Regions from separate parts of the Streptomyces sp. JL2001 genome, predicted to be linked through region 1. Evidence: riboswitches for the same ligand, from Rfam matches in the RefSeq annotation. Region 1 holds a riboswitch; each other region holds the start of a gene.
What was found. Region 1 has a riboswitch for cobalamin ahead of ACE1OA_RS11925 (ribonucleoside-diphosphate reductase subunit alpha). Riboswitches for the same ligand answer to the same signal wherever they lie in the genome.

Region 1 (9,432 bases):
TCGGCCCCCTGCTCCGCGAGGAGGTGCGCGCCCTGCTCGGCATCGGCTCCGCCGTGTGCGCCACCGGCGCCGTGATGGCCCTCGGCGTCGCCGTCGCCGGACTGTGGGCGCTGCCCGTCTTCTGCGTGCCGCTCCTGCTGACCCAGATGTCCTTCCGGCGGTACGCGGCCGTGCGGACCACGAACCGGCAGACCATCGCCTCCCTGGCCCGCGCCACCGAGATCGCCGGGTACACCCCACCGGGGCATGCCCGCCGGGTCGCCGCCCTGAGCGGGGCGGTGGGGCGCGAGCTGGGGCTGTCCGGAGCGGATCTGACCGTCCTGGAGTACGCCGCACTGATGCACGACATCGGGCAGCTCTCCCTCGTCGACCCGGTCCCCGAGGGCGCCACCGCCCTGCTGGCGCCCGAGGAGCAGCGCCGGATCGCGCTCCTGGGCGGCGCCGTCGTCCGCCAGACCGGGGTGCCGGCCGCCGTCGCCGTGGTCGTGGAGCGCCAGGCCGACCCGTACCGGGACCAGCCCCTGCCCGCCCGGATCGTCCGCACCGTCAACGCGTACGACGATCTCACCGGAGCCGCCGCCACCGGCCCCCTCGGCGCCCTCAAGGCCCTCGAACGCCTCCGGCTGGACACCGCCCGCGACCACCACCCCGAGGTCGTGGAGTCCCTCGCCAGAGTCCTCGCGCGCGGCGGCGTCGCTCCTGCTCCTCCTGGGTAACCCATGGGTAATGAGCGCGCGTGCAACCGGGCATGGTTGGATGCGAACAAGAGGGTGAAGCGACCGGCAGGCGGGAATCGTGAGGATCTTCGGGAAGGTACGGCATCGGCCCTCCGCCTCGTGGCGGCAGGCCACCGACCGCGCGTTCACGCTGATCGGTGACGGCCGGTACGAGGACGCGGGCGCGCTGCTGACACGCGCGGCGGATCTGGAGCCCTGGCTCTCGGAGTCCTGGTTCAACCTGGCACTGCTGCACAAGTTCCGGCACGACTGGGAGCAGGCCCGGGCCGCGGGGCTGCGCGCCGTCGCGCTGCTCGACAAGGAGACCGGAGCCCCCGACTGGTGGAACGTCGGCATCGCCGCCACCGCCCTGCAGGACTGGCCGCTCGCCCGCCGCGCCTGGCAGGCGTACGGGCTGAAGGTCCCCGGGGCCTCCGCCGGGACGGGTGAGCCCGCCGGGATGGAGCTGGGCAGCGCCGCCGTACGGCTCTCGCCCGAGGGCGAGGCGGAGGTCGTGTGGGGCCGCCGGCTCGACCCGGCCCGCATCGAGGTGCTCTCCATCCCGCTGCCGTCCTCGGGCCGCCGCTGGGGCGAGGTCGTGCTCCACGACGGCGTGCCCAACGGCGAGCGGACCACCAGCGCCGGCCCCTCCTACCCCGTCTTCGACGAGATCGAGCTGTGGGCGCCGTCGCCCGTCCCCACCTGGGTGGTCCTCCTGGAGGCCGCCACCGAGGACGACCGGGACGCCCTGGAGAAGCTCGCCGCCGACGCCGGGTTCGCCGCCGAGGACTGGTCCTCGTCGGTACGGCTGCTGTGCCGCGCGTGCTCCGAGTCGACGATGCCGAGCGCCGAGGGCGAGGGCGAGCACCTCGACCCGCACGACCACAGCGAACCCGGCCACCCCGGGCCGCTCGGCCACCGCTCGCCCGGCGAACTGTGGGTCCCCGAGCGCGAGTGCGGGATCGCCGCGCCGGCCGGACTGGTCCGCGGCCTGCTCGACGGCTGGGTCGCCGACAGCCCCGACAGCCGTGAGTGGCGGGATCTCGAAGAAGTCTGCTGACCACTGCCCGTAGGCTGTACGCGACCATCGACTGGGGTTCTGAGGAAGGCGTGCGGCGGAATGGCGCAGCAGGAGACTGACGAGCAGATCAACGACGGGTTCGTCGTCGACACGGAGGACTGCGAGGCGCGCGAGCTCGCGTACCGCGAGCGGGGGACGTCGCGTCCGATCACGGTCGTGGGCAACCCCGTGCTCCACAAGGAGTGCAAGGACGTCACCGAGTTCGACGACGCGCTCGCGACGCTGATCGACGACATGTTCGCCAGCCAGCGGACCGCCGAGGGCGTGGGCCTCGCCGCCAACCAGATCGGTGTGGACCTCAAGGTCTTCGTCTACGACTGCATGGACGACGAGGGCGTGCGCCACGTCGGCGTCGTCTGCAACCCCGTCCTGGAGGAGCTGCCGGCCGAGCTCCGCGCCCTGGACGAGTCCAACGAGGGCTGCCTCTCCGTACCGACGGCCTACGCCGAACTCGCCCGCCCCGACTACGCGGTGGTCCGCGGCCAGGACGCCCAGGGCAACCCGATCAAGGTCCGTGGCACCGGCTACTTCGCGCGCTGCCTCCAGCACGAGACGGACCACCTGTACGGCTACCTGTACATCGACCGGCTCTCCAAGCGCGACCGCAAGGACGCCCTGCGCCAGATGGCCGAGGGCACCCCGCGCTACCCGGTCGTCGCCAACGACTGATCCGCGTCGGCACGCGGACGCGCGGCGCGGTGGACGGCCCAGCCGACCGCCGCGCCGATCGCGTACCAGAGCAGGTCCGGCGCGTTGAACGACGTGCCGAGCACCAGCCGGGCGAGCGTGGAGCGTGCCGCCAGCTCCGCCGGGACCCCCGTCAGCTGGAAGAACTCCACCGCCACGCTGAACCCCAGTGCGATCCCGGCCGCCACGGCGGGCCGGACCCGCGGCGCGAGCAGCACCACCAGGGCCAGCACCAGCACCGTGTAGAGGGCGTCCCCGGCGTACTTCGCCACGACGCCCGACGCCGCGGACCTGATTCCCAGGCCCGCGGCGACGGTGAGCAGGGCGGCGGCGCCGGCCACCACCCGCGTACGGATCACTCAGAAGTCCTCGTCGAGGTCCACCGAGCCCTCGACCGCCACCTGATAGGCGGACGGGCGGCGCTCGAAGAAGTTCGTCAGCTCCTGGACGCCCTGCAGTTCCATGAACGCGAACGGGTTCTCGGAGCCGTACACCGGGGCGAAGCCGAGGCGCGTCAGGCGCTGGTCGGCGACGCACTGGAGGTACTCGCGCATCGACTCGGTGTTCATGCCCGGCAGGCCGTCGCCGCACAGGTCGCGGCCGAACTGGAGCTCCGCCTCGACGGCCTCCCGCAGCATGGCGGTGACCTGCTCCCGGAGCTCGTCGTCGAACAGCTCCGGCTCCTCCTTGCGGACGGTGTCCACGACCTCGAAGGCGAAGTTCATGTGCATCGTCTCGTCACGGAAGACCCAGTTGGTGCCGGTGGCCAGGCCGTGCAGCAGGCCGCGCGACCGGAACCAGTACACGTAGGCGAAGGCGCCGTAGAAGAACAGGCCCTCGATGCACGCGGCGAAGCAGATCAGGTTCAGCAGGAAGCGACGCCGGTCGGCCTGCGTCTCCAGCCGGTCGATCTTCTCGACCGAGTCCATCCACCGGAAGCAGAACTGCGCCTTCTCCCGGATGGAGGGGATGTTCTCCACGGCGGCGAACGCGGCGGTGCGGTCGTCCGGGTCGGGCAGGTAGGTGTCGAGCAGCGTCAGATAGAACTGGACGTGCACGGCCTCCTCGAAGAGCTGCCGCGACAGGTACAGGCGCGCCTCGGGGGAGTTGATGTGCTTGTACAGCGTGAGCACGAGGTTGTTCGCGACGATCGAGTCACCGGTCGCGAAGAACGCCACCAGCCGGCCGATCATGTGCTGCTCGCCGGGGGTGAGCTTGGCGAGGTCGGCGACGTCGGAGTGGAGGTCGACCTCCTCCACCGTCCACGTGTTCTTGATCGCGTCCCGGTAGCGCTCGTAGAAGTCCGGGTACCGCATGGGCCGCAGGGTGAGCTCGAAGCCCGGGTCGAGGAGGTTCTTCTGTTCGTTCGCGCTCATCACTGGCAGGCCTCGCAGGACTCGGGGTTTTCCAGGGAGCAGGCGACCGCGTCGGGGTCGGCGACCTGCTGGACGGGGATGGTGGCGGCGGCCGTCGACGCCTGGGCGGCGCGGGCGATCCGGGTCGCCGGGCGGGACCGCAGGTAGTACGTCGTCTTCAGACCCTGCTTCCAGGCGTACGCGTACATCGACGACAGCTTGCCGATGGTCGGCGTCTCCATGAACAGGTTCAGCGACTGGGACTGGTCGAGGTACGGCGTCCGGGCCGCCGCCATGTCGATCAGACCGCGCTGCGGGATCTCCCAGGCCGTGCGGTACAGCTCGCGCACCTCGGCCGGGACCCAGGTGAAGCCGGCCACCGAGCCGTTGGACTCGCGCAGCGCCTCCCGGGTCTGCGCGTCCCAGACGCCGAGCTTCTTCAGCTCGTCGACGAGGTACGAGTTGACCTGGAGGAACTCGCCGGACAGCGTCTCGCGCTTGAAGAGGTTGGAGACCTGCGGCTCGATGCACTCGTACACACCGGCGATCGAGGCGATCGTCGCGGTCGGCGCGATGGCGAGGAGCAGCGAGTTGCGCATGCCGACGGCGGCGATCCGCTCGCGCAGCGCGGCCCAGCGCTCCGGCCAGGTGAACTCCACGCCGTAGTGGTCGGGGTGCAGGACACCGCGGGCGGCGCGGGTCTTCTCCCAGGCGGGCAGCGGGCCGTTGCGCTCGGCGAGGTCGGCGGAGGCCTCGTAGGCGGCGAGCATGATGCGCTCGGCGATCCGGGTGGAGAGCGCCCTCGCCTCGGGGGAGTCGAACGGCAGCTTCAGCCGGAAGAAGACGTCCTGGAGGCCCATCGCGCCCAGGCCCACCGGACGCCACCGGGCGTTGGACCGGCCGGCCTGCTCGGTGGGGTAGAAGTTGATGTCCACGACGCGGTCGAGGAAGGTGACGGCCGTGCGGACCGTCGCGTCGAGCCGCTCCCAGTCGATGTCGCCGGTCGCCAGGTCCACGAACGCGCCGAGGTTGACCGAGCCCAGGTTGCAGACCGCGGTCTCGCCGTCGTCCGTGACCTCCAGGATCTCCGTGCAGAGGTTGGAGGAGTGGACCGTGTGGCCCGGCTCCGCCGTCTGGTTGGCCGTGCGGTTCGAGGCGTCCTTGAAGGTCATCCAGCCGTTGCCGGTCTGGGCGAGCGTCCGCATCATCCGGCCGTACAGGTCACGGGCCGGCATGGTCTTGCGGGCCAGGCCCTTCGCCTCGGCGGCGCGGTAGGCGGCGTCGAACTCCTCGCCCCACAGGTCGACCAGCTCGGGCACGTCCGCCGGGGAGAACAGCGACCACGGGGCGTCGGCGTTGACCCGGCGCATGAACTCGTCCGGGATCCAGTGCGCCAGGTTCAGGTTGTGCGTACGCCGGGCGTCCTCGCCGGTGTTGTCGCGCAGTTCCAGGAACTCCTCGATGTCCGCGTGCCAGGTCTCCAGGTAGACCGCGGCGGCGCCCTTGCGCCGGCCGCCCTGGTTCACGGCCGCGACGGAGGCGTCCAGCGTCTTCAGGAACGGCACGATGCCGTTGGAGTGCCCGTTGGTGCCGCGGATCAGCGAACCGCGGGCGCGGATGCGGGAGTACGACAGGCCGATGCCGCCCGCGTGCTTCGAGAGCCGCGCGACCTGGTGGTACCGGTCGTAGATGGAGTCCAGCTCGTCCAGCGGCGAGTCGAGCAGGTAGCAGGACGACATCTGCGGGTGGCGGGTGCCGGAGTTGAAGAGCGTGGGGGAGGAGGGCAGGTAGTCGAGCCGGCTCATCAGGCCGTAGAGCGCGGTGACCTCGTCCAGCGCGCGCGTCGAGTTGTCCTCGGCGAGCCCGGCGGCCACGCGCAGCATGAAGTGCTGGGGCGTCTCGACGACCTTGCGGGTGATCGGGTGGCGCAGCAGGTAGCGCGAGTACAGGGTGCGCAGGCCGAAGTAGCCGAAGCGGTCGTCGCCGGCCGGGTCCACGGTCGCGTCGAGCGCCGCGCCGTGCAGCCGGACGAACGCGGCCGTGCGGTCGGCGATCAGACCCTCGCGGTGGCCGACGGCGACGGAGGCCGAGAAGCTCACCGCGCCCTGGCCGGCCGCCTCGTCGGCGATGGTGATCGTCAGGAGCCGGGCGGCGAGCCGGGAGTACGCGGGGTCCTCGGCGATCAGGCCGGCGGCCGCCTCGGTGGCCAGCTCGCGCAGTTCCGCCTCGTCCGAGCCGGCGCTCCGGCCGCGCAGCGCGGCGGCGGCGACCTTGCCGGGGTCGGTGTCGGGGAGATCGGCGGTGAGGTCGGTCAGGATCCGCAGCAGCACGGTCCCGGGTCCGTCGCTCTCGATCGCTGCGGCCGGATCGGCGGGCGCGATGGTCACGTGGGGGCTCTCCCTCGCTCGGCTCGGGGCCGGCGGGGGAAGCGGGCAGCCGGGCACCCGTACGCAGGGTGCGCCGCGCCACCGGCCCACTCCGCGAGGCCCGGACGTCTGTGACACCCGGAACGGACGGACCGGGCGCACTGTCGGCAGGTCTTCGGACTCACCTGGCGGATGAAAACGCCATAAGCACACCGTTGCGGGACAGTTCCGGACTTGCACCGGATTCCCCTGCGGCGACAGCGAGCATGAGCATACATGTGGGGGGCGCCCCTGGAGACACCCCCCACATGTTGTGTCGTTCCGTGCTCAGAGCTCCAACGCGTAGGTGTGCAGGGGGTCCATGTCGGCCAGCGGGCTCCAGTCCCGGTCAGGGGTACGGACGAAGCCCGCCCGCTCGTAGATCCGGTGCGCCGCGGACATGCGCGACTGGGTGGAGAGCACCAGCCGCCGGCATCCAGGTGTCCTGCGCGCCCGCTCCGTGCAGACCCGGACGAGGGCCTCGCCGACGCCCCGGCCGCGGGCTCCCTTCGCCACGGCGAGCATCCGGAACTCGGCCTCGCCCTCGCGCGCGATGTCGGCCCACTCCCCGCCGGCGACGAAGGTCACGCCGCCGAGCACCGTGCCGGCGCGGTCCACCGCCACCAGCACCTCCGCTTCCGCGGCCCGCCGGGCCACGTCCCGCAGCAGGCGCAGGTAGGCGTCGTCCTCGCCGAAGTCGAGGTGCCCGTCGTCGAGGAAGGCCCGCGCGGTGACCTCGCCGAGGGCGTCGTACTCCTCGGGCCGTACCGCCCTGATGGTGAAGTCCATCCAGGCAGTGTGCCCCGCTCAGCCGCTCGCGCCCACTCCGTTGTCGGGGGCTCCGTCGCCGACCGGTGGCAGGTCGCCGCGCTCGACCGGTCCGCTCCCGCTCGTCCGCCGCGGCAGGACCGCGTCCAGTTCGGCGTCGTCGGCGCGGTGCGCCTCGGCGGCGGCGCCCCGCAGCAGGTCCCTCCCCACGGACAGCGGGGCGGCCAGCTCGACGCGCAGGCCGTTCTCGTTGCGCAGGTACGCGTGCCGGTCGGCGGAGTGCCGGTACCAGCCGCCGCCCTCCTTCACACAGGTGTCGCCGGCCGGCGGGGCGGCGCAGTCCCGCTCGGTGAAGGGGCGCCGCTCCGCGGAGAGGGTCAGCTGCTCGCCGGCGGGCCCGACGTAGGTGAGCTGGAAGCCGTCGTCGCCGATGACACCGGCCGACTGGAGGGCCGGCCGGAACCCCTCGGCCTCGGTGACGTACACGTGCTCGACACGGGTCTGCGCGGCGTGGGCTCGCGCCTCCAGTTCCGCGCGGTCGGGTGCCGGTCCGCCCGGAACCTCGGTGCCGCAGCCGGTGACGGCGAGCACGAGGGGGAGCAGGACGAGCAGGGAGAGGCGGGGTCCGGTTCTCATCCGCACATCCTTTCGTGACCACGGCGAAGGCCGCCGCGCCTTCCCTGTGGAAGCGCGGCGGCCTTCGTCACCTTGCGGGCGGGGTCAGTGGCCCGCGCCCACCTTCGGCAGCTCGGTCTGCACGCCCGCGTCGCCGGCGTCCGCCGTGTAGTCCGACGGGGACGTCTCGTCCACGCCCTCGGGCGCCTTGACGGCCTTCAGGACGAACGTCAGGACGACGGTCACCACCAGGTTGATCACGAAGGCGGTGAGGCCGATGTAGCCGATCTCGCCGATGCCCGGGATCTCGGCGGACGAGCCGCCGAAGTGCTTCTGCGTCGGGCTGGCCACGCCGTACGCCGCCGCCGTGCCGTAGACCATGCCGACGGCCCAGCCGGCCAGCAGCGCCCAGCGGTGGAACCAACGGGTGAACAGGCCGCCGACCAGGGCCGGCAGCGTCTGCAGGATCCAGATGCCGCCGAGCAGCTGGAAGTTGATCGCGACCGTCTTGTCCATGGTGAGGACGAAGACCAGCGCGCCGACCTTGACCAGCAGCGACACCAGCTTGGACACCTTGGTCTCCTGCTCCGGCGTGGCGTCCGGCTTCAGGAAGTCCTTGTAGATGTTGCGGGTGAAGAGGTTGGCCGCGGCGATCGACATGATCGCCGCCGGGACCAGCGCGCCGATGCCGATGGCGGCGAAGGCCACGCCCGCGAACCAATCGGGGAACATGTTCTCGAAGAGCTGCGGGATGGCCAGCTGACCGTTGGTCACCTTCACGCCCGCCGCGATCGCCATGAAGCCGAGCAGCGCGAGCAGGCCCAGCATCAGCGAGTAGAGCGGCAGGATCGTCGTGTTGCGGCGGATCACGTCACGGCTGCGCGAGGACAGCGTCGCCGTGATCGAGTGCGGGTACATGAAGAGCGCCAGCGCCGAACCGAGCGCGAGCGTCGCGTAACCCCACTGGCCCATCTCGCCCGGCACCAGCGCGCCGCGCGGCTTGTCGGTGGCGGGGTTGATCGTGGCGTACGCCTCGCCGGCCTTGGCGAAGATCTCGTCGAAGCCGCCCAGCTTGATCGGGATGTAGATGATCGCCACCGCGATGACGAGGTAGATCAGCGTGTCCTTGACGAAGGCGATGAGCGCCGGCGCGCGCAGTCCGGAGGAGTACGTGTACGCCGCCAGGACACCGAAGGCGATGAGCAGCGGCAGGTCCTTGACGAACCAGTGCGTGGTCTCGCCGCCGCCCACGCCCATCACGTCCAGGACGGCCTGGATGCCGACGAGCTGGAGCGCGATGTACGGCATGGTGGCGAGGATGCCGGTGACGGCGACCGCCAGCGACAGGCTCTTGGAGCCGAACCGGCCGCGGACGAAGTCCGAGGTGGTCACGTATCCGTGCTTGTGGGACACCGACCACAACCGCGGCAGGAAGGTGAAGATCAGGGGGTAGACGAGAATCGTGTACGGGACGGCGAAGAAGCCCGCCGCGCCGGCCGCGTAGATGGCCGCCGGGACGGCGACGAAGGTGTACGCGGTGTAGAGGTCGCCGCCCAGCAGGAACCAGGTCACCCAGGTACCGAACGAACGGCCGCCGAGACCCCATTCGTCCAGGCTGTGCTCGTTCTCGGCCCTGCGCCAGCGCGAGGCCAGGAAGCCCATGACCGTGACGGCCAGGAAGAAGAAGATGAAGACGCCCAGAGCGACGCCGTTCACGCCGTCCTTCATCGCGACGCACCTCCCTTGCGGGCGCGCTGGTCACGCTGCCACAGCTTGTACGCGACCATCGTCAGCACGGTGGAGAC
Region 2 (9,432 bases), 4.3 Mb from region 1:
CCCAGGCCGAGGGACTGGCCGACAAGGCCTCCGGCAAGATCGGCGAGGTCACGGACAAACTGGGCGACGTCGCGCAGAACGGCGGGAGCCTGGGGGACATCGGCGGGCGCATGCTCCAGGGGGACTCCCCCCTGAAGGCCTTTGCCGGCAGCAAGCTCTCCGGCCTGAAGGACAAGGTCACGGACGCGGCGTCCGGGCTGTTCGGCAAGGGGAAGGGCAAGGGCAGGAAGGGCAGCACCAAGGCGACCAACATCGTCGAGTTCATCGACGTGGGCGTGCCCCTGCGGGCCGCGTACGACCAGTGGACGGAGTTCGAGGACTTCAGCGACTTCGCCAAGGGCGTCCGCAGCGTCTCCAAGGGCGACGACACCACCAGCGACTGGAAGGTGAAGGTCGGCCCCTCCACGCGCGGCTGGAAGGCAACCATCCAGGAGCAGGTGCCGGACGACCGGATCGTCTGGAGCTCGGATGGCGCCAAGGGCACCGTCCGCGGCTGCGTGAGCTTCCACGAACTCGGCCCGTCCCTCACGCGCATCCTGGTCGTCGTGGAGTACTACCCCTCCGGTTTCTTCGAGAAGACCGGAAACGTGTGGCGCGCCGGCGGCCGCCGTCTGCGCCTCGACCTGAAGCACTTCGACCGCCACGTGACCCTGGGCAGCGAGGAACCCGAGGGCTGGCGGGGCGAGATACGCGACGGCGAGGTCGTCAAGACGCACGAGGAGGCCATGGAGGAGGAGGAAGCAGAGGAAGGCGAAGAGGGCGAAGAGGGCGAAGAGGACGAGGAAGGTCAGGAGGGCTACCGGGACGAGGACGAAGGAGAGGAAGGCGCGGACGACGAGGACGGCGAAGCCGACCAGGACGAGGAGGACGAGGAAGACGAGGAGGAGGACGGGGCGTACGAGGACGAGTACGACGAGGACGAGCCGGAGGAGGAAGAGGAGGACGAGGAGGAAGACGAGGACGAGTACGAGGACGCCGGCAGGAAGTGACGCCGACGGCGCGCATGCGCTCGCCCCCGGCGGGTATCGCGGAACCGGCCGGAACCCGACCCGACCCGACCCGACCCGACCAAGGAGACGTCATGCCTCGTGGTTCGAGCCCCAAACGCGAGCGGCAGTACGAGCACATCAAGGAGAGCGCCGAGGATCGCGGCGAGAGCACCGAGCGGGCCAAGGAGATCGCCGCGCGCACGGTGAACAAGGAACGTGCCCGCGCAGGCGAGTCGAAGACCGCCAGCCGGACCTCCCTCGAGGACATGTCATCGTCGCGTCGGGGCGGGCAGCGGTCCCACCGGGGCGCGCAGGGCCCGACGAAGGAGCAGCTCTACAACGAGGCCCGGCAGCGCAACATCGAGGGCCGCTCCAAGATGGACAAGGCGGAGCTCAAGCGGGCTCTGGGTCACTGACACGCTCTGGGCCACGCACACGCGGCCGAACCCCCCGCACCCGCCGTCCGGGCGCCACCGGTCCTCCTGCCCGCGACGGAGCGTGGAGCCGTTCGTCGCCGCACCCCCGATCGCCTGTCCGCACCCGAACCCGCGGTACCCGTGCGGGCAGGCCCGGCGCCGTCGATAATCGGTGCGTGACGCGCACCCGCGAAGGACGGCCCGCCCCCTCCGCGCTGACTGCCGCTCAGGTGGTCGGCGCCCGCGCGCTGCCGTGCCGGCGCCGTACGGCCGTCCCCCGGCCCGGCGACCGGCACCCTCCCGCGCCGCGCCACCTGCCGTACCGCCCCCGCGTCACGCCCTGCCCCGACCCGCTGGACGACTCACCCGCTCCACTCCCCCGGAGGTACTCGTGCGAATGCTGATCAACGTGCCCGAGAGCGTCGTCGCCGACGCGCTGCGCGGCATGGCCGCGGCCCACCCCGAACTGACCGTCGACGTCGAGAACCGCGTGGTCCTGCGGCGCGACGCCCCCATGGCGGGCAAGGTGGGGCTGGTCTCCGGCGGCGGATCCGGGCACGAGCCCCTGCACGCGGGGTTCGTCGGGCCGGGGATGCTGGCGGCCGCGTGCGCCGGCGAGGTCTTCACCTCCCCGGTGCCCGACCAGATGGTGCGGGCCGCCGCCGCGGTGGACAGCGGGGCGGGGGTGCTGTTCGTCGTCAAGAACTACACCGGCGACGTCCTCAACTTCGAGATGGCCGCCGAGCTCGCCGAGGACGAGGGCGTCCAGGTCGCCAGGGTCCTGGTCGACGACGACGTGGCCGTGACGGACAGCCTCTACACGGCCGGGCGGCGCGGCACGGGGGGCACCCTCTTCGTGGAGAAGATCGCCGGAGCAGCCGCCGAGGAGGGCGCGCCGCTGGAGCGGGTCGAGGCCGTCGCCCGCCGGGTCAACGAGCGGTCGCGGTCCTTCGGGGTGGCCCTGAGCGCCTGCAGTACCCCGGCGAAGGGCAGTCCCACATTTGAACTCCCCGATGGCGAGCTGGAGTTGGGAATCGGGATCCATGGCGAGCCGGGACGCGAGCGGCGCGCGATGATGACCTCGCGGGAGATCGCCGACTTCGCCGTGAGCGCCGTCGTGGAGGACCTGCGACCGTCGGGTCCGGTCCTGGTCCTGGTCAACGGCATGGGCGCCACCCCTCTGCTCGAACTGTACGGATTCAACGCAGAGGTCCAGCGCGTGCTGGCCGAACGCCGCATCCCGGTCGCCCGCACGCTGGTGGGGAACTACGTGACCTCGCTCGACATGGCCGGCTGCTCGGTGACGCTCTGCGAGGTGGACGAGGAACTGCTGCGGCTGTGGGACGCGCCCGTGCAGACGGCGGCGCTGCGCTGGGGCCGGTGACGCCTCGGGCGGCCCCCGACGCGCTGAACTCCCGCGCTCCCGAACTCCCCCACCGCAGCCGACTCCAGCGAGGTGACCGCAGTGCCCGAGCCGACCGCCCCCGACTCCCCCGACACACCCGGCGCATCCTCCGACCCACCCGGCTCCCCCGGCACGCCGGGCGCATTCTCCGACGCCGCGTCCGGGGCGTTCGACGCCGCCTTCTTCATCCGTTGGCTGACGATCGCCGCGGCCGCCGTCGACCGGGAGGCGGACCGTCTGACCGAGCTGGACTCCGCCATCGGCGACGCCGACCACGGCGCCAACCTGAAGCGGGGCTTCGCCGCCGTCACGGCCGTACTGGAGAAGGAGCCGCCCCCGACGCCGGGGGCCGTCCTCGTGACCGCGGGACGCCGGCTCATCTCCACGGTGGGGGGCGCGTCCGGGCCTCTGTACGGGACGCTGCTGCGCCGGACCGGCAAGGAACTGGGCGACGAACCGGCCGTGAGCCGGGCCCGGTTGGCCGAGGCGCTGGATGCCGGGGTCTCGGCGGTGTCGCGACTCGGAGGGGCGCAGGCCGGCGACAAGACCATGCTCGACGCCCTCCTGCCGGCGGCCGAGGCACTGGGCCGGTCCTTCGGTGCCGCGCGGGAGGCGGCCGAGCGGGGCGCCCTCGCGACCGTGCCCCTCCGGGCCCGCAAGGGCAGGGCCAGCTATCTCGGCGAGCGTTCCGTCGGGCACCAGGACCCCGGAGCCACCTCGTCCGCGCTGCTGATGGCCGCGCTCGCCGAGGCGGCGGGATGACCGGGCAGGTCGGCATCGTCCTCGTCTCCCACAGCGGCCCGGTGGCGGCGGCCGTCGCCGCACTCGCCCGGGGTCTGGCCGGAGGCGGCCCGTGCGCGCCGATCCTGCCCGCGGGCGGCACTCCGGACGGCGGTCTCGGCACCAGCGCGGAGCTGATCGCCGAGGCGGCCGAGGCCGCGGACCGCGGCGCGGGTGTGGCCCTGCTCGTCGATCTGGGCAGCGCCGTCCTCACCGTCAAGGCGCTCCTCGCCGAGGACGGCGAACTGCCCGCGGGGGCCCGGCTGATCGACGCGCCGTTCGTCGAGGGAGCCGTCGCCGCCCTGGTGACGGCGAGCGCCGGCGGGGACCTGGACGCCGTGGAGGCGGCGGCCTCGGAGGCGTACACCTACCGGAAGGCATGAGGCCCGGCGGGCGGCCCGGCCGCCCGTCACGGGCCGTGCCGGCACACCACCGTGTTGTGATGTACCTGGTCAACGCACTAATGTCGCAGGGCCTTGGTGTACGGGAAACCGGTGCAGTACCGGTGCGGCCCTCGCCACTGTGATCGGGAGGTCCGGCTCCACGCCCTGGGAGGTCCCCAGGGAAGCCACTGCACCACCGCGGGCGACCGCGGGCGGTGTGGGAAGGCGGAGTCCGGGCGTCATGACCGTCAGCCAGGAGACCGGCCAAGGTGCGTTGTCCATCCACGAGGTGCTGGAGAGGGTCTCCCAACCATGCATATAGCCGAGGGGTACCTGCCCCCTGTGCACGCGGCCGCCTGGGGCGTCGCAGCCGCCCCCTTCGTCGTCCACGGTGTCCGTGCGCTGACCCGTGAGGTGAAGGCCAATCCCGAGTCGACGCTGCTGATCGGCGCCTCCGGTGCCTTCACGTTCGTCCTGTCCGCCCTCAAGATTCCCTCGGTGACGGGCAGTTGCTCGCACCCGACCGGTACGGGGCTGGGCGCGATCCTCTTCCGGCCGCCCGTGATGGCGGTACTGGGCACCATCACCCTGCTGTTCCAGGCACTGCTCCTGGCGCACGGCGGGCTGACCACCCTGGGCGCCAACGCCTTCTCGATGGCGATCGTCGGCCCGTGGGCCGGGTACGGGACGTACCGGCTGCTGCGGCGGTTCGACGTCCCGCTGATGGTGAGCGTCTTCTTCGGCGCCTTCGTCGCCGACCTCTCCACCTACTGCGTCACCAGCGTGCAGCTGGCGCTGGCGTTCCCCGACCCGGGCAGCGGCTTCGTCGGGGCGCTGGCGAAGTTCGGCGGCATCTTCGCCGTCACGCAGATCCCGCTCGCGGTCAGCGAGGGTCTGCTGACGGTGCTCGTGATGCGTCTGCTCGCGCAGTCGAGCAAGGGGGAACTGACCCGGCTCGGCGTGCTGCTTCCCGCGGGCCGGAAGAGCGGGACCACGGAGGCGGTCGGCCGATGAGCAGGAACGCGAAGATCAACTCACTGCTGCTGCTCGTGGTGGCCGCGCTGGCGGTACTGCCCCTGCTGCTGGGGCTGGGCGACCACAAGGAGGAGCCGTTCACCGGCGCCGACGCCGAGGCGGAGACCGCCATCACCGAGCTCAGTCCGGACTACGAGCCGTGGTTCAGCCCGCTCTACGAGCCGCCGTCCGGCGAGATCGAGTCGGCGCTGTTCGCGCTCCAGGCCGCGCTCGGCGCCGGTGTCCTCGCGTACTACTTCGGCCTGCGCAAGGGGCGCAGGCAGGGCGAGGCCCGCGCGGCGGCCCGGGCGACACCGGACGGCACGACGACGCCCGCCGTCACTCCGTCGGCATCGTCCGCGAAGTCGGCGGCGACGGCGGCGATGTCCGTGAAGCCCGCGGCCGCGCCGCCCGGCGACGAGTAGTCACGGATGCTGCCGATCGACGCGGCGGCGCACAGCAGTCGCTGGCGTCGCCGTCATCCTGCCGAGAAGGCCGTTCTCGGCTTCGGTCTCACCCTGTGCGCGGTGTGCCTGCCGCCGTGGCCCGGCGCCGTGCTGGTCGCCGCGGCCACGCTGACCGTGCTGCTCGGACCCGCCGGCGTGCCGCGACGTCAGCTGTGGCGGGCGTTCCGGATCCCCCTGGGCTTCTGCGTGACGGGTGCGGTCCCGCTGCTGTTCGAGGTCGGCGGGGCCCACGGGCTCGTCGCCCTCGCTCCGGACGGACCTGTGCACGCGGGCGAGTTGCTGCTGCGGACGTCGGCCGCCTCACTGGGGGTCCTGCTGTTCGCCTTCACCACGCCGGTCTCGGACGTACTGCCCCGGCTCGTCCGCGCGGGCGTGCCGGCCCCGGTCGTGGACGTCGCCCTGGTGATGTACCGGATCGGCTTCCTGCTCCTGGACGCCATGGCCAGGATCCGGCAGGCGCAGGCGGCCCGGCTCGGGCTCACCACACGGGCGGCGACCTGGCGTTCCCTGGCCGGGCTCGGCGCGACCGCGTTCGTCCGTGCCTTCGACCGCGCCCAGCGGCTGCAGACCGGACTCGCGGGGCGCGGGTACGACGGCACGCTGCGGGTCCTGGTGCCCGAGGCCGCGGTCTCGCGCCGGTTCCTCACCGCGTCGGCCGGCCTGCTCGCCGGGCTCGTCGCGCTCACTCTCGTACTCGAAAGGTCCCTGCGTTGAGTTCTCGGTCCGCGGTCGTGGAGCTGGTCAAGGCGGGATTCGCCTACGAGGACGGTCCCGCCGTCCTGGACGGGATCGACTTCGCCGTGCCCGAGGGGCGGGCGACGGCTCTGCTCGGCCGCAACGGCAGTGGCAAGACGACCCTGATGCGACTGCTCAGCGGCGGGCTCCGGCTCGGCCGCGGCACGCTCCGGCTGGACGGCGAGAAGGTGTCGCACGACCGCAAGGGTCTGACCCGGCTGCGGACGACGGTGCAGCTCGTGGTGCAGGACCCGGACGACCAGCTCTTCGCGGCCTCGGTCGGCCAGGACGTGTCCTTCGGGCCGATGAACCTGGGCCTGCCGGAGGAGGAGGTGCGGCTGCGGGTCCGCGAGGCGCTGGAGGCGCTGGACATCGTGGCCCTGGAGGACCGGCCGACGCACCTCCTCTCGTACGGGCAGCGCAAGCGGGCGGCGATCGCGGGGGCGGTGGCGATGCGCCCGCGGGTCCTGGTCCTGGACGAGCCGACGGCCGGGCTCGATCCGCACGGGCAGGAGCGACTGCTGGAGGTGCTGGGCCGGCTGCGGGACACCGGTACGACCGTGGTGATGGCCACACACGACGTGGATCTGGCGCTGCGCTGGGCGGACGACGCCGCGGTGCTGTCGCCCGAAGGGCTCCGGACCGGGCCGATCGCCGAACTGCTCGGCGACGACGCGCTGCTCGCCGCGGCCCGGCTGCGCCGCCCGTGGGGCATGGCCGTGACCCGGCTGCTGCGCGGCCACGGCCTGCTGGCACCGGACGCGCCGGGTCCGCGGACGGCGGAGGAGCTGGACGCGTGGGCGGAGGTGCGGGGGCGGGCCTGACGGTGCCTCGGAAGCGGGGAGGAGCTTCGGTTCCGAAGGGAGGCGTTCCTCGTAGGGCGAGGAGGGTTCGAAGGGGCCGACGGCCGAGGGAGCCGTGGAGGACGCGGTACCTGATCTCGTTCGGCGACGGCGCGATGACCTTCCCCGAGGAGGAGTTGCCCCTGGTGGCCGAGGCCTCGCTCGACGTGGTGCGTGACGCCCGGGAGGCCGGCGGGTACCCGCGGGTCGGCGGCCCGCTCCGGCGGGAGACTCGGCTCACCGATAGCCTGGATCATCATGACGCGCATGTGGATCCTGCCGGTGCTGCTCGTGTCCATCGGCTCAACCGTCGCGACCGGGCTGTTCCTCCGGGGGCGCCCCGGCGAAGCCGCGGCGCTCCTGGCGGCGTTCGTGCTGCTGGCAGGCGTGAACTCGCCGCTGGTCTTCCCGAGGTCGATCGGTGCGACGGAGGCGCAACGCCGCAGCGCCGTCGACGGCCGGCCGGTCGTCTACTGGCGGCCGGGCTGCGCGTACTGCCTGCGGCTGCGCATCCGGCTGGGCCGTCGCGCCCGCCGGTTGCACTGGGTCGACATCTGGCGCGACCCGGCCGGAGCGGCGGTGGTGAGGGCGGCCAACGACGGCGACGAGACCGTGCCGACCGTCGTCGTGGCGGGCCGGCCGCACACCAACCCCGATCCTGCCTGGGTGCGCGAACAGCTCTCCCCTTCCTCGTGACCGGGAGCGCGCCGGGGATCAGCACCCGGACGGGACCGGTGAGTGCGTCGACCGCCTGCTGCTCGGAGAGCGGGAAAGCCGCACGGGTCGGCTTCGGTGTGCCGGCGCCGCTGCCGCGACCGAGGCTGTTCCGCCGCACCGGCTGAAGCTGCGAGCCGGTCGACTTCAGGGGCACCGTCGCCGTCCGGCGGCGGACGGTGTCCGCCCCGGCCGGGTGCGCGGCCGCGTTCGGCATCGCCGGCGCCACCGTCCCGATGCCGGGCCCGGCGCGCGCCCCCCGCCCGGCCGGCGGGCTCCCGTCAGCCGGCGCGCTGCTCAGACTCCGTGCGACCCGCCCTCGTCCCGCTCCGCCGCCTCGGCGACGCGCTTGATGCGGGCCAGGCGCCGGTCCCAGTCGGCCGCGAGGCCGGCCATCCAGCGGGCCGTCGTGTCCAGGGCCGCGGGCCTGACCGCGTACCGCACCTCCCGGCCGACCCGGCCGCCGGACACCAGTCCGGCGGCGTCGAGCACGGCGAGGTGCTTGACGACGGCCTGCCGCGAGACGGGCAGCTCCGCGGCGAGCGTGGTCGCGGTCGCCTCCCCCCGCGCGGCCAGCAGGTCGAGCAGCCGCCGTCTCATCGGGTCGGCCAGCGCGCCGAGGACGACGTCGACGACCTCGGCGGCACCGGGCACCTCCTCGGTCACGGGGAGGGCTCCTCCGCGCGCTTGCGGAGCGCGTCGAGCTCCAGCGGCCAGCCCTCGGTGTGGTCCTTGTGGTTCCGGCTGCGCAGGTCCTCCGACCCGGCCAGCGCGGTGAACCCGCTCTCGACGACACGCAGGCGGGTCTTGCCGCCCTCCGCGGTCAGTGTGAACTCGACCAGGGTGCTGTTCTCCTCGCGCAGCTCCTCCCCGGGGAAGGCGCTGGTCCAGCGGTACGCCAGGTAGCTCGGGGGCCGCACCTTCTCCACGCGCACGGGGAAGTCGCCGTGCTCGGGGTTCCTCGCCACCATCGTCACGCCCTCCTCGGCCACCGTGCCCGGCAGGCTCGCCTTGTCGGCGACCCAGAAGCCGGGCTGTGCCACCAGGGTCCAGACGCGCTCCAGGGGCGCCTCGATCAGGGTCTCGCGTTCGATCCGGTCCTCGCTCATGACGGACTCCGTTCCTCGACACCATCAGATGCAACTCCAGGGTTGCACGTCGCGGATCGAGGCGCAACCCAAAGGTTGCGCGAACGGCGGGGCGCGCGTTGCGCACATCACGCGACCGTCGTTATGCAACTAGTTGCACAAGCGCCCTCGGGTCGTCTACAACAGACGGTGACGACCCTGCGCGAGGAGGCGCCCGATGGCCCCGACCACCCCGTACCCGCACCTGCTGAGCCCGCTCGACCTCGGGTTCACCACCCTGCCCAACCGGGTGCTCATGGGTTCCATGCACGTCGGCCTCGAGGAGGCCGAGCACGGATTCGAGCGGATGGCCGCCTTCTACGCCGAGCGCGCCCGGGGCGGAGTCGGCCTCATCGTGACCGGCGGCATCGCACCGAACGAGGCCGGCCGGCCCTGGGACGGCGGCGCCAAGCTCACCACCGACGAGGAGGTCGCCGAGCACCGGCTGATCACCGACGCCGTGCACGAGGCCGGCGGCCGGATCGCGATGCAGATCCTGCACTTCGGCCGGTACGCCTACCACCCCGGCCTCGTCGCGCCCAGCGCGATCCAGGCGCCGA
Region 3 (9,432 bases), 3.3 Mb from region 1:
AGAGCACCTGGGGAAGGGCCTCGACGACCTCGGCGACGGCGCCGGGCGCCACGCCCTCGGGGGCCGGGTGGACCAGGGACCAGGCGTCGAAGAGGGCGACCCAGCCGCGCAGGACCGCGGAGTCGTCACGGTCCCAGGCGTGCAGGCGCCAGCCCGGGCGGGCGGTGTCGCCGTGGATCTCGACGAGTCCGGCGAGGCGCGCCCGGTCCCAGCCGGCCCGGATCTGGCCGGGGGTCAGGTTCAGCGCCGCGGCGGCCCGTTCCTGGGCGGAGGCCGCGTCGGGAGCGGCCGAGGGACCGAGCTCGGCCGCGCGGTCGACGGCGGCCCAGCGGGCGATCCGTACGGCGTCGGCCAGGACGATCCGTGCCTGGCGGGCCAGTTCCGCGCGGGGCGGAGTGCCCTCCGGCGGACGCGGCGCCGGCCGCGTACGACGGGTCGTCACGGCCCGTCGGGCGGTCGCGAGTGCCCGCGGACGGACGAGTCGGAGTCTGGAGTTGCGCGCCAAATGCTCATCAGGCTGTCGAGACGTCACGGGGGCAGTCTTCCCGCTGACGGCCCGAAAGCCCAATCGGAATCCGGATCGCCGTCGACAGACGCCGGGAACGGCCCGGAACCGGGCCCGGGACCGCCTCCGGAAGGAGGGCGGACGAACCGCCCGGGACGGGAGCGTGCGGCGGGCCGGCGCGGCGTACCGGGGCACCCGCGGGGGCGCCTACAGCAGAGGGGTCAGGAAGCGGCGCAGCGCTTCCTCGTAGCGGACCGGGTCGGCGTTCCACATCGAGGCGTGCGGGGCCCGCCGGACCGTCTGCAGGGTGACGAGTTCCGGGCGGCGGGCGGCCAGCCGGAGGGACGGCTCCCAGGGCGCGAGCGTGTCGTCCGGGCCGTGGAAGACCAGGGTCGGGATCCGCAGGGCGGCCGGATCGGCGGCGTCCTGGAGCCGGGCGCCGTCCAGCGCGGCCCGGGTCGTCGCGGCGCGGACGGCCAGCGGCAGCAGCGGGGCCGGGACGTGGCGGGCCGCGACGAGGGCGCGCAGGGTGGCCTCCCGGTCGAGCACCGGGGAGTCCAGGACGAGACCGCGGACCGCGTCCCGGACACCGGAGTCGGCCGCGACGTGCAGGGCCATGGTCGCGCCGGTCCCCCAGCCGTACAGGACGACGTGCCGGGCCCCTCGGCGCACGGCGTAGCGGACGGCGGCGTCGGCGTCGCGCCACTCGGACTCGCCGAGGTGGCTCAGGCCGTCCGGGGACGGCGGCGCGCCCTCGTCGCCGCGGTAGGCGGGGATGAGGACGGGGATCTGGCGGCGGCTGAGGAAGGGGACGAGGTTGACGGGCTGCAGCCGGGTGGTGCCGATGCCGTGCAGCGCGACGACCCAGGTGGGCCGGGGGCCGGGGACGAGCCAGCCGGGCAGGGGGCCGAGTTCGCCGGGGATCTCGACGTCCTCGTACTCGACGCCGAGGGCCGACAGCGGGGTGCCGGTGTGCAGCACGGGGGTGAGGCGGACGCGGGTGCCCGGTTCGAGGGTGCCGTACTCGACCCGTTCGAGACGGCGGACGACGGTGTCGGCGGCGTGCGGGACCCGGTCCAGGACGGGTCCGACGACCGCGTGCACGTCGGGGCCGTCCAGGCCGTAGGTGCCGGGTCGCAGGGAGGCGAGGCTCCGGGTGAGGGTGACCCGGCCCGTTTCCGTGGCGTGCACGGTGAGCCGTGGGTCGCCGGGCAGCGGTCGTCCGGACGGCGCCCGGAGGGCGACGTCGCTGGCGTACCGGCCGGCCGCGATCACGGCCGCGCCGACACCGATCAGAGTGGTGACGGCCGCTGCCGTCGCTGTAGCCGGGCGCACGTTCCCAGTGTCGGCAGGGTGCGGACGGGGTGCCACCGGACCGCGGCCCTTCGGGCGGTCCGCCGGTCGCCCCGGTGGCCCCCGGCGTCTCCCCCGCGCCACCTCCGCGCACTCGACGGAGTGACGTGGGTCACCCCACGGGGGTCCCCCGGCCGGGTGATCTTGCCCGTGGGACGAGAGGGACTGGCGGGGCGGCAGTCAACAGAAGTCGGTTCTGCCCCGCTACGGCACGGCTTACCCGGGGTTGCACGGGGACCACATCGTGGACGGATCGACGCCCGGAGCGCTAAGCGGAATGACCGGACCCCGATTCGGGACACCACACCGCCCGGCCCAGTTCACCTTCCGTTCACCCAGGTTGCTTACGTTCGTCGAGCCACTGACGTCAAACGATTGCCTGGGTAAATGGAACACATCACGCTGCTGCTCGCCATTGTGGTCGTGACAGCTCTCGTGTTCGATTTCACGAACGGTTTCCACGACACCGCCAACGCGATGGCGACGACCATCTCGACCGGTGCCCTCAAGCCCAAGACGGCGGTGGCCATGTCCGCCGCGCTCAACCTGGTCGGTGCGTTCCTCTCCGTGGAGGTCGCCAAGACGATCTCCGGCGGGATCATCAACGAACAGGGCATTCGTACCGAAGTGATCTTCGCGGCGCTCGTCGGCGCCATCCTCTGGAATCTGCTGACCTGGCTGCTCGGGCTCCCGTCGAGCTCCTCCCACGCCCTCTTCGGCGGCCTCATCGGTGCGGCGGTCATGTCCGCCGGCTGGTCGGCGGTCAACGGCGGCACCATCGTCACCAAGGTCCTGCTCCCCGCGATCGCCGCGCCGATCGTCGCCGGCCTCGCCGCGACGGTGGCCACCCGGCTCACCTACCGGATCGGCGCCAAGACGGACGAGAAGTCCACGGCCAAGGGCTACCGGGCCGGACAGATCGCCTCCGCCGGTCTGGTCTCCCTCGCCCACGGCACCAACGACGCCCAGAAGACGATGGGTGTCATCACCCTCGCCCTGGTCACCGGTGGCGTCCTCGCCCCCGGCTCCAACCCTCCGATGTGGGTCATCGTCTCCGCCGGTCTGGCCATCGCGATGGGCACCTACCTCGGCGGCTGGCGCATCATCCGCACGATGGGCAAGGGCCTGACCGACCTGCGCCCGCCGCAGGGCTTCGCGGCCCAGACGAGCGCGGCCACGGTCATCCTGGCCTCCTCGCACCTCGGCTTCTCCCTCTCCACCACCCAGTCCTGCTCCGGCGCCGTGATGGGCGCGGGCCTCGGCCGCAAGGGCGGCGTCGTCCGCTGGTCGACCGCGACCCGGATGTTCGTCGCCTGGGGTCTGACCCTGCCCGCCGCGGGTCTGGTCGGCGCCGGCGCCGAGTTCCTCACCAAGCAGGGCACCTGGGGCATCGTCGCCGTCGCGGTCCTGCTGGTCGCCGGTTCCGGTGTCATCTGGGCCCTGTCGCGCCGCAAGCCGGTCGACCACCACAACGTCACCGCGGACGACCTCGACGCCGAGCCCGCGGGCGTCGTGACCACCGCGATCGCGGCGGTCAGCCCGCCGCCCGCCGGGACCGTCGCCGCCGTCGCGGACGAGGACCTGAAGACCACCATCCCCTCGCCGGCCCCCACGGACCCGGCAGCCCCCGCGGCCCCGGCCGCGGCGGTCTAAGGAACCAAGGGACACGCACGCATGAAGATCGACTGGGCAGCTCTCGGCTCCGTCTTCGGAGTCAGCCTCGTGGCGACCGTCGCCCTCGTGGGCCTGTTCACCCTCGGCATCGTCGGCCTCTCCAAGCAGGAGCAGGCCGCGGCCCAGGGAGGCTCCGCCACCCTCGCGCGTACCGGCGCGTACGCCTGCTTCGCCCTGTGCGCGGCGGCCGTCGCGTACGGGATCTATCTGATCGTCGTCTGACGCGGGACGACCCCACCGGCCGGGCGGGCCGCACCCTCGGGTGCGGCCCGCCCGGCCGTCGTGCTGTGGGGCTTCGCACACTGTCCCGCCGCAGGTCAAGGGTGAGTTGACGGGTGTTCGCACAGCGTGGTGGACTTCCGGGGCCATTACGGCGGCAGAAGAGGAAGCCCGGTGCGATTCCGGCGCGGTCCCGCCACTGTGACCGGGGAGAGCCTCCCCGGGAGTCAGGAACTCTCCCCGCCGGTCACGTCGAGCCAGGGCGCGGACCCTGAGTGAGGACACAGCGCCATGCCCGGCCGCAGTGCAGCCACAGGTGTATTCGCGTACGGCGCCGCCGCCGGTCTGGCGGCGGACCTGCTCGTCGGCGACCCCCGCCGCGGCCATCCGGTCGCCGCGTTCGGACGGGCCGCGGGCGCCGTCGAACGGCTTCTCTGGCACGACCACCGCGGGTGGGGCGCCCTGCACACCGCCGTCTGCGCCGGTGGCGCGACCGCGGCCGGCGCGCTGGCCGCACGGGCCGTACGGGACCGGCGAGCCGCCTCCGTCGCCCTGACCGCCGCCGCCGTGTGGGCCGTCGTCGGCGGCACCACCCTGGGCCGGGAGGCCCGTGCCGTCGGCGGGGCGCTCGCCGCCGGGGACCTGGACGTGGCCCGCGAGCGGCTGCCCCATCTGTGCGGGCGCGACCCGCAGTCCCTCGACGGCCCCGCGATGGCCCGCGCCGTCGTCGAGTCGGTCGCCGAGAACACCTCCGACGCGGTCGTGGGGGCGCTCGTCTGGGGCGCCGTCGCCGGGGTGCCGGGGCTGATCGGCTTCCGTGCGGTGAACACGCTCGACGCGATGGTCGGCCACAAGTCCCCGCGCCACCGGCGCTTCGGCTGGGCCTCGGCCCGGCTCGACGACCTGGCGGGCTGGCCGGGCGCCCGGCTGACCGCCGTGCTCGCCACGGTGGCCGGCGGCGACCCGCGGGGCGCCGCCCGCGCCTGGAAGGCCGACGCCGGCCGGCACCCGAGCCCCAACGCGGGCCCGGTGGAGGCCTCGTTCGCCGGCGCCCTCGGCGTACGGCTCGGCGGGACGCTCTCGTACGGCGGGCGGGTAGAGCACCGGCCGGTGCTGAACGGGGCGGGACGGGACGTGGAGGTCGCGGACATCGAGCGGGCCGTGCGGCTGTCGCGGCGCGTGACGGGACTGACGCTGGCGGCCTGTGTGGGCGGCCGGCTGATCATGGGTGCGATCAAGCGGAGGCGGATATGAGGGGCGGACTGCTGGTCGCCGGGACCACGTCCGACGCGGGGAAGAGCGTCGTCACGGCCGGCATCTGCCGCTGGCTGGTCCGCCAGGGGGTGAAGGTGGCCCCGTTCAAGGGCCAGAACATGTCCCTGAACTCCTTCGTGACCCGCGAGGGCGCGGAGATCGGCCGGGCCCAGGCCATGCAGGCGCAGGCGGCCCGGGTGGAGCCGACCGCGCTGATGAACCCGGTGCTGCTGAAGCCGGGCAGCGACCGCTCCAGCCAGGTCGTGCTGATGGGCCGGCCGGTGGGCGAGCTGAGCGCGCGCGGCTACCACGGAGGCCGGCAGCGGGAGCTCTTCGAGCCGGTCATGGCGTGCCTGGAGGAGTTGCGGGGCACGTATGACGCCGTGATCTGCGAGGGGGCGGGCAGTCCGGCCGAGATCAACCTGCGGCGCACGGACATCGTGAACATGGGCATCGCGCGGGCCGCACGGCTGCCGGTGCTCGTGGTCGGCGACATCGACCGGGGCGGGGTGTTCGCCCAGTTCTTCGGGACGACGGCCCTGCTCGCGCCGGAGGACCAGGAGCTGATCGCGGGCTATCTGGTGAACAAGTTCCGCGGCGACGTGACGCTGCTGGAGCCCGGGCTCGACATGCTGCACGGGCTGACCGGCCGGCGGACCTTCGGCGTCCTGCCGTACGCCCACGGCCTCGGCATCGACGAGGAGGACGGACTGCGGGTCTCGATGCGCGGCGCGGTCCGCGAGTCGGTCGTGGCGCCGCCGGTCGGCGAGGACGTCCTGCGGGTCGCGGTCTGCGCGGTGCCGCTGATGTCCAACTTCACGGACGTGGACGCGCTGGCGGCCGAGCCGGGCGTGGTGGTGCGCTTCGTGGACCGCGCCGAGGAGCTCGTCGACGCGGACCTGGTGATCGTGCCGGGCACCCGAGGGACGGTGAAGGCACTCGCCTGGCTCCGCGAGCGCGGCCTCGCCGACGCGCTCGCGCGCCGGGCCGCGGAGGGCCGCCCGGTCCTCGGCGTCTGCGGTGGTTTCCAGGCGCTCGGGATCCGGATCGAGGACGAGGTCGAGTCCAAGGCCGGGGCCGTGGACGGGCTCGGGCTGCTGCCGGTCCGGGTCCGGTTCGCGGTCGACAAGACGCTGGCCCGGCCGGTCGGCGAGGCGCTCGGCGAGCGCGTGGAGGGCTACGAGATCCACCACGGCGTCGCCGAGGTGCTGGGCGGGGAGCCGTTCCTGGACGGCTGCCGGGTCGGCGCCGTCTGGGGGACGCACTGGCACGGCTCGCTGGAGAGCGACGGCTTCCGCCGGGCGTTCCTGCGCGAGGTGGCGGCGGCGGCCGGGCGGCGGTTCGTCCCGGCGCCCGACACGTCGTTCGGCGCGCTGCGCGAGGAGCAGCTGGACCGGCTGGGCGACCTGATCGAGGAGCACGCGGACACGGACGCGCTGCTGCGGCTGATCGAGAGCGGTCCGCCGGCCGGGCTGCCGTTCATCCCGCCGGGCGCCCCGTGAGCGCCGCCGGCACCCGGACCGGCACCATCCGCGCATCCGCCGGCGCCCACGCGCGCACCCCCGTCGGCACGCGCCGCCCGCTCGCGCGCGAGGCGCGTGCGCCCCGGGACACCCACAGCGAACCCGAAGGAAGGATCGACCGATGAGCACCCGGTACCCGTTCACCGCCGTCGTCGGCATGGACGACCTGCGGCTGGCGCTGCTGCTGAACGCCGTCAGCCCGGCGGTGGGCGGTGTCCTCGTCCGCGGCGAGAAGGGCACCGCCAAGAGCACGGCCGTCCGCGCGCTCGCGGACCTGCTTCCGGAGGTTCCGGTGGTGGCGGGCTGCCGGTTCAGCTGCGACCCGGCCACGCCCGATCCGGCCTGCCCGGACGGGCCGCACGAGGCCGCCGCGGCCGCCGCCCGCGCCGCGCGCATGGTGGAACTGCCGGTCGGCGCCTCCGAGGACCGGCTGGTCGGCGCCCTCGACATCGAACGGGCCCTGGCCGAGGGCGTGAAGGCGTTCGAGCCCGGGCTCCTCGCCGACGCGCACCGTGGGATCCTCTACGTGGACGAGGTCAACCTCCTCCACGACCACCTGATCGACCTGCTGCTCGACGCCGCCGCCATGGGCTCCTCGTACGTCGAGCGCGAGGGAGTCTCGGTGCGGCACGCGGCCCGCTTCCTGCTGGTCGGGACCATGAACCCCGAAGAGGGCGAGCTGCGGCCGCAGTTGCTGGACCGTTTCGGGCTGACCGTCGAGGTCGCCGCGTCCCGCGAGCCCGAGCAGCGGGTCGAGGTCGTGCGGCGCCGACTGGCGTACGACGACGATCCGGCCGCCTTCGCGACGCGCTGGGCCGACGAGGAGCGCGCGCTGCGGGACCGGATCGTCGCGGCCCGGGCGCTGCTGCCGGCCGTGGTCCTCGGCGACACCGCACTGCTCCGGATCGCCGCGACCTGCGCCGCGTTCGAGGTCGACGGCATGCGCGCGGACATCGTGATGGCCCGCACCGCCACGGCGCTGGCCGCGTGGGACGGACGGACGGACGTCACCGCCGAGGACGTGCGGCAGGCGGCCCTGCTCGCGCTCCCGCACCGCAGGCGGCGCAATCCCTTCGACGCGCCCGGCCTCGACGAGGACAAGCTCGACGAGACGCTGGACCGGTTCCGGGACACGGACACGGACACGGACGACGACGACCCGGATCCGGGCCCGGGCGACGGCGGCCCCGGCGGAGGCGGGGGCGGGGGCGTACCGCCGCAAGGCGAGGGGCCGGAGGCGGCCCCGGAGAGCACCGGGTCGGACGAGGGTCCGGCGTCCGCTCCCGCGCCGGGCGGGTCCGGCGCGGGCGAGCGGGCCGCCGTCAAGGCGGCCGAGCCCTTCCGGACGAAGATGCTCAGCGTGCCCGGGCTCGGCGAGGGTGCGGCCGGGCGCCGCTCCCGCGCCCGTACCGAGCACGGCAGGACGACCGGCGCCGTGCGCCCCCGGGGCACGTTGACGAAGCTGCACCTGTCGGCGACCGTGCAGGCCGCCGCGCCGCACCAGAAGGCCCGCGGGCGTACCGGTGCCGGGCTGGTCGTCCGCCGGGACGACCTGCGGCAGGCGACCCGCGAGGGCCGCGAGGGCAACCTGGTGCTGTTCGCCGTGGACGCGTCCGGTTCGATGGCGGCACGGCAGCGGATGAGCGCCGTCAAGGGGGCCGTGCTCTCCCTGCTCCTGGACGCCTACCAGCGGCGCGACAAGGTCGGTCTGATCACCTTCCGCGGCCGGGACGCCGAGGTGGCGCTGCCGCCGACGTCGTCGGTGGACGCGGCGGCCGCCCGCCTCGAACAGCTCCCGACCGGCGGCCGTACGCCGCTGTCGGCCGGGCTCCTCAAGGCGCACGACGTGCTGCGCGTCGAGCGGCTGCGCGACCCCTCGCGCCGGCCCCTGCTCGTCGTCGTCACCGACGGCCGGGCGACCGGCGGCAAGGACCCGGTCGCGCTGGCCGCCCGGGCCGCGCGGCTGCACGCCGCGGAGGGCACGGCGGCCGTCGTCGTGGACTGCGAGACGGGGCCGGTGCGCCTCGGGCTCGCCGGGGATCTCGCCCGTGAACTGGGCGGCACCGCAGTGACCCTGGACGAGCTGCGCGCCGACTCGATCGCCGGACTCGTCAGGGACGTACAAGCCGGACACGCGACCAGGAGGGCCGCTTAATGCCACAGGGACAGCCGACCGTCGTTCCCGACGACGGTCTGACCACCCGCCAGCGCCGCAACCGTGCGCTGGTGATGGTGCACACCGGCGTCGGCAAGGGGAAGTCGACCGCCGCCTTCGGCATGGCGCTGCGCGCCTGGAACCAGGGCTGGCCGGTCGGGGTGTTCCAGTTCGTCAAGTCCGCCAAGTGGCGGGTCGGCGAGGAGAACGCCCTCAAGGCGCTCGGCGAGACGGGCAAGGGCGGCCCCGTCACCTGGAACAAGATGGGCGAGGGCTGGTCCTGGATCCAGCGCGAGGTCGCCGAGGGCGAGCAGTCGCACGAGGACAAGGCTCGCGAGGGCTGGGAGCAGGTCAAGCGGGACCTGGCCGCCGAGGCGTACAAGTTCTACGTCCTCGACGAGTTCGCCTATCTGCTGCACTGGGGCTGGATCGACACCGCCGAGGTGGTCGAGGTGCTGCGCGACCGGCCGGGGCAGCAGCACGTGGTGATCACCGGCCGCAACGCGCCCCAGGAGCTGCTGGACTTCGCGGACCTCGTCACCGACATGTCGAAGGTGAAGCACCCGATGGACGCGGGTCAGAAGGGCCAGCGGGGCATCGAGTGGTAGCACGTCTCGTCATCGCCGCGCCGTCCTCCGGCGCGGGCAAGACCACGGTCGCGACCGGCCTGATGGCCGCGTTCGCCGGGCGTGGTCTGGCGGTGTCCCCGCACAAGGTGGGCCCGGACTACATCGATCCGGGCTACCACG

Region 2: another riboswitch for cobalamin. It lies ahead of ACE1OA_RS31415 (energy-coupling factor ABC transporter permease); the one in region 1 lies ahead of ACE1OA_RS11925 (ribonucleoside-diphosphate reductase subunit alpha).
Region 3: another riboswitch for cobalamin. It lies ahead of ACE1OA_RS26865 (cobalamin biosynthesis protein); the one in region 1 lies ahead of ACE1OA_RS11925 (ribonucleoside-diphosphate reductase subunit alpha).

Annotation. Positions count from the first base shown of each region.
Region 1 is NZ_CP169421.1:2,742,490-2,751,921, reverse strand. Features, by position in the region: gene ACE1OA_RS11950 (HD-GYP domain-containing protein) at 1-716, shown strand, start outside; gene ACE1OA_RS11945 (tetratricopeptide repeat protein) at 796-1,776, shown strand; gene def (peptide deformylase) at 1,837-2,466, shown strand; gene ACE1OA_RS11935 (DUF2809 domain-containing protein) at 2,442-2,843, opposite strand; gene ACE1OA_RS11930 (ribonucleotide-diphosphate reductase subunit beta) at 2,844-3,860, opposite strand; gene ACE1OA_RS11925 (ribonucleoside-diphosphate reductase subunit alpha) at 3,860-6,226, opposite strand; cobalamin riboswitch at 6,355-6,479, opposite strand; gene ACE1OA_RS11920 (GNAT family N-acetyltransferase) at 6,533-7,033, opposite strand; gene ACE1OA_RS11915 (hypothetical protein) at 7,052-7,648, opposite strand; gene mctP (monocarboxylate uptake permease MctP) at 7,733-9,355, opposite strand; gene ACE1OA_RS11905 (DUF3311 domain-containing protein) at 9,352-9,432, opposite strand, start outside.
Region 2 is NZ_CP169421.1:7,034,756-7,044,187, reverse strand. Features, by position in the region: gene ACE1OA_RS31440 (SRPBCC family protein) at 1-989, shown strand, start outside; gene ACE1OA_RS31435 (plasmid stabilization protein) at 1,082-1,405, shown strand; gene dhaK (dihydroxyacetone kinase subunit DhaK) at 1,797-2,789, shown strand; gene dhaL (dihydroxyacetone kinase subunit DhaL) at 2,997-3,572, shown strand; gene ACE1OA_RS31420 (PTS-dependent dihydroxyacetone kinase phosphotransferase subunit DhaM) at 3,569-3,973, shown strand; cobalamin riboswitch at 4,051-4,256, shown strand; gene ACE1OA_RS31415 (energy-coupling factor ABC transporter permease) at 4,286-4,987, shown strand; gene ACE1OA_RS31410 (energy-coupling factor ABC transporter substrate-binding protein) at 4,984-5,412, shown strand; gene cbiQ (cobalt ECF transporter T component CbiQ) at 5,419-6,168, shown strand; gene ACE1OA_RS31400 (energy-coupling factor ABC transporter ATP-binding protein) at 6,165-7,013, shown strand; gene ACE1OA_RS31395 (glutaredoxin domain-containing protein) at 7,290-7,727, shown strand; gene ACE1OA_RS31390 (ArsR/SmtB family transcription factor) at 8,043-8,411, opposite strand; gene ACE1OA_RS31385 (SRPBCC domain-containing protein) at 8,408-8,854, opposite strand; gene ACE1OA_RS31380 (FAD-dependent oxidoreductase) at 9,051-9,432, shown strand, end outside.
Region 3 is NZ_CP169421.1:6,017,187-6,026,618, reverse strand. Features, by position in the region: gene ACE1OA_RS26885 (hypothetical protein) at 1-532, opposite strand, end outside; gene ACE1OA_RS26880 (alpha/beta hydrolase) at 713-1,840, opposite strand; gene ACE1OA_RS26875 (inorganic phosphate transporter) at 2,246-3,511, shown strand; gene ACE1OA_RS26870 (hypothetical protein) at 3,533-3,754, shown strand; cobalamin riboswitch at 3,876-4,009, shown strand; gene ACE1OA_RS26865 (cobalamin biosynthesis protein) at 4,043-5,005, shown strand; gene ACE1OA_RS26860 (cobyric acid synthase) at 5,002-6,507, shown strand; gene ACE1OA_RS26855 (putative cobaltochelatase) at 6,650-8,683, shown strand; gene cobO (cob(I)yrinic acid a,c-diamide adenosyltransferase) at 8,683-9,291, shown strand; gene ACE1OA_RS26845 (cobyrinate a,c-diamide synthase) at 9,285-9,432, shown strand, end outside.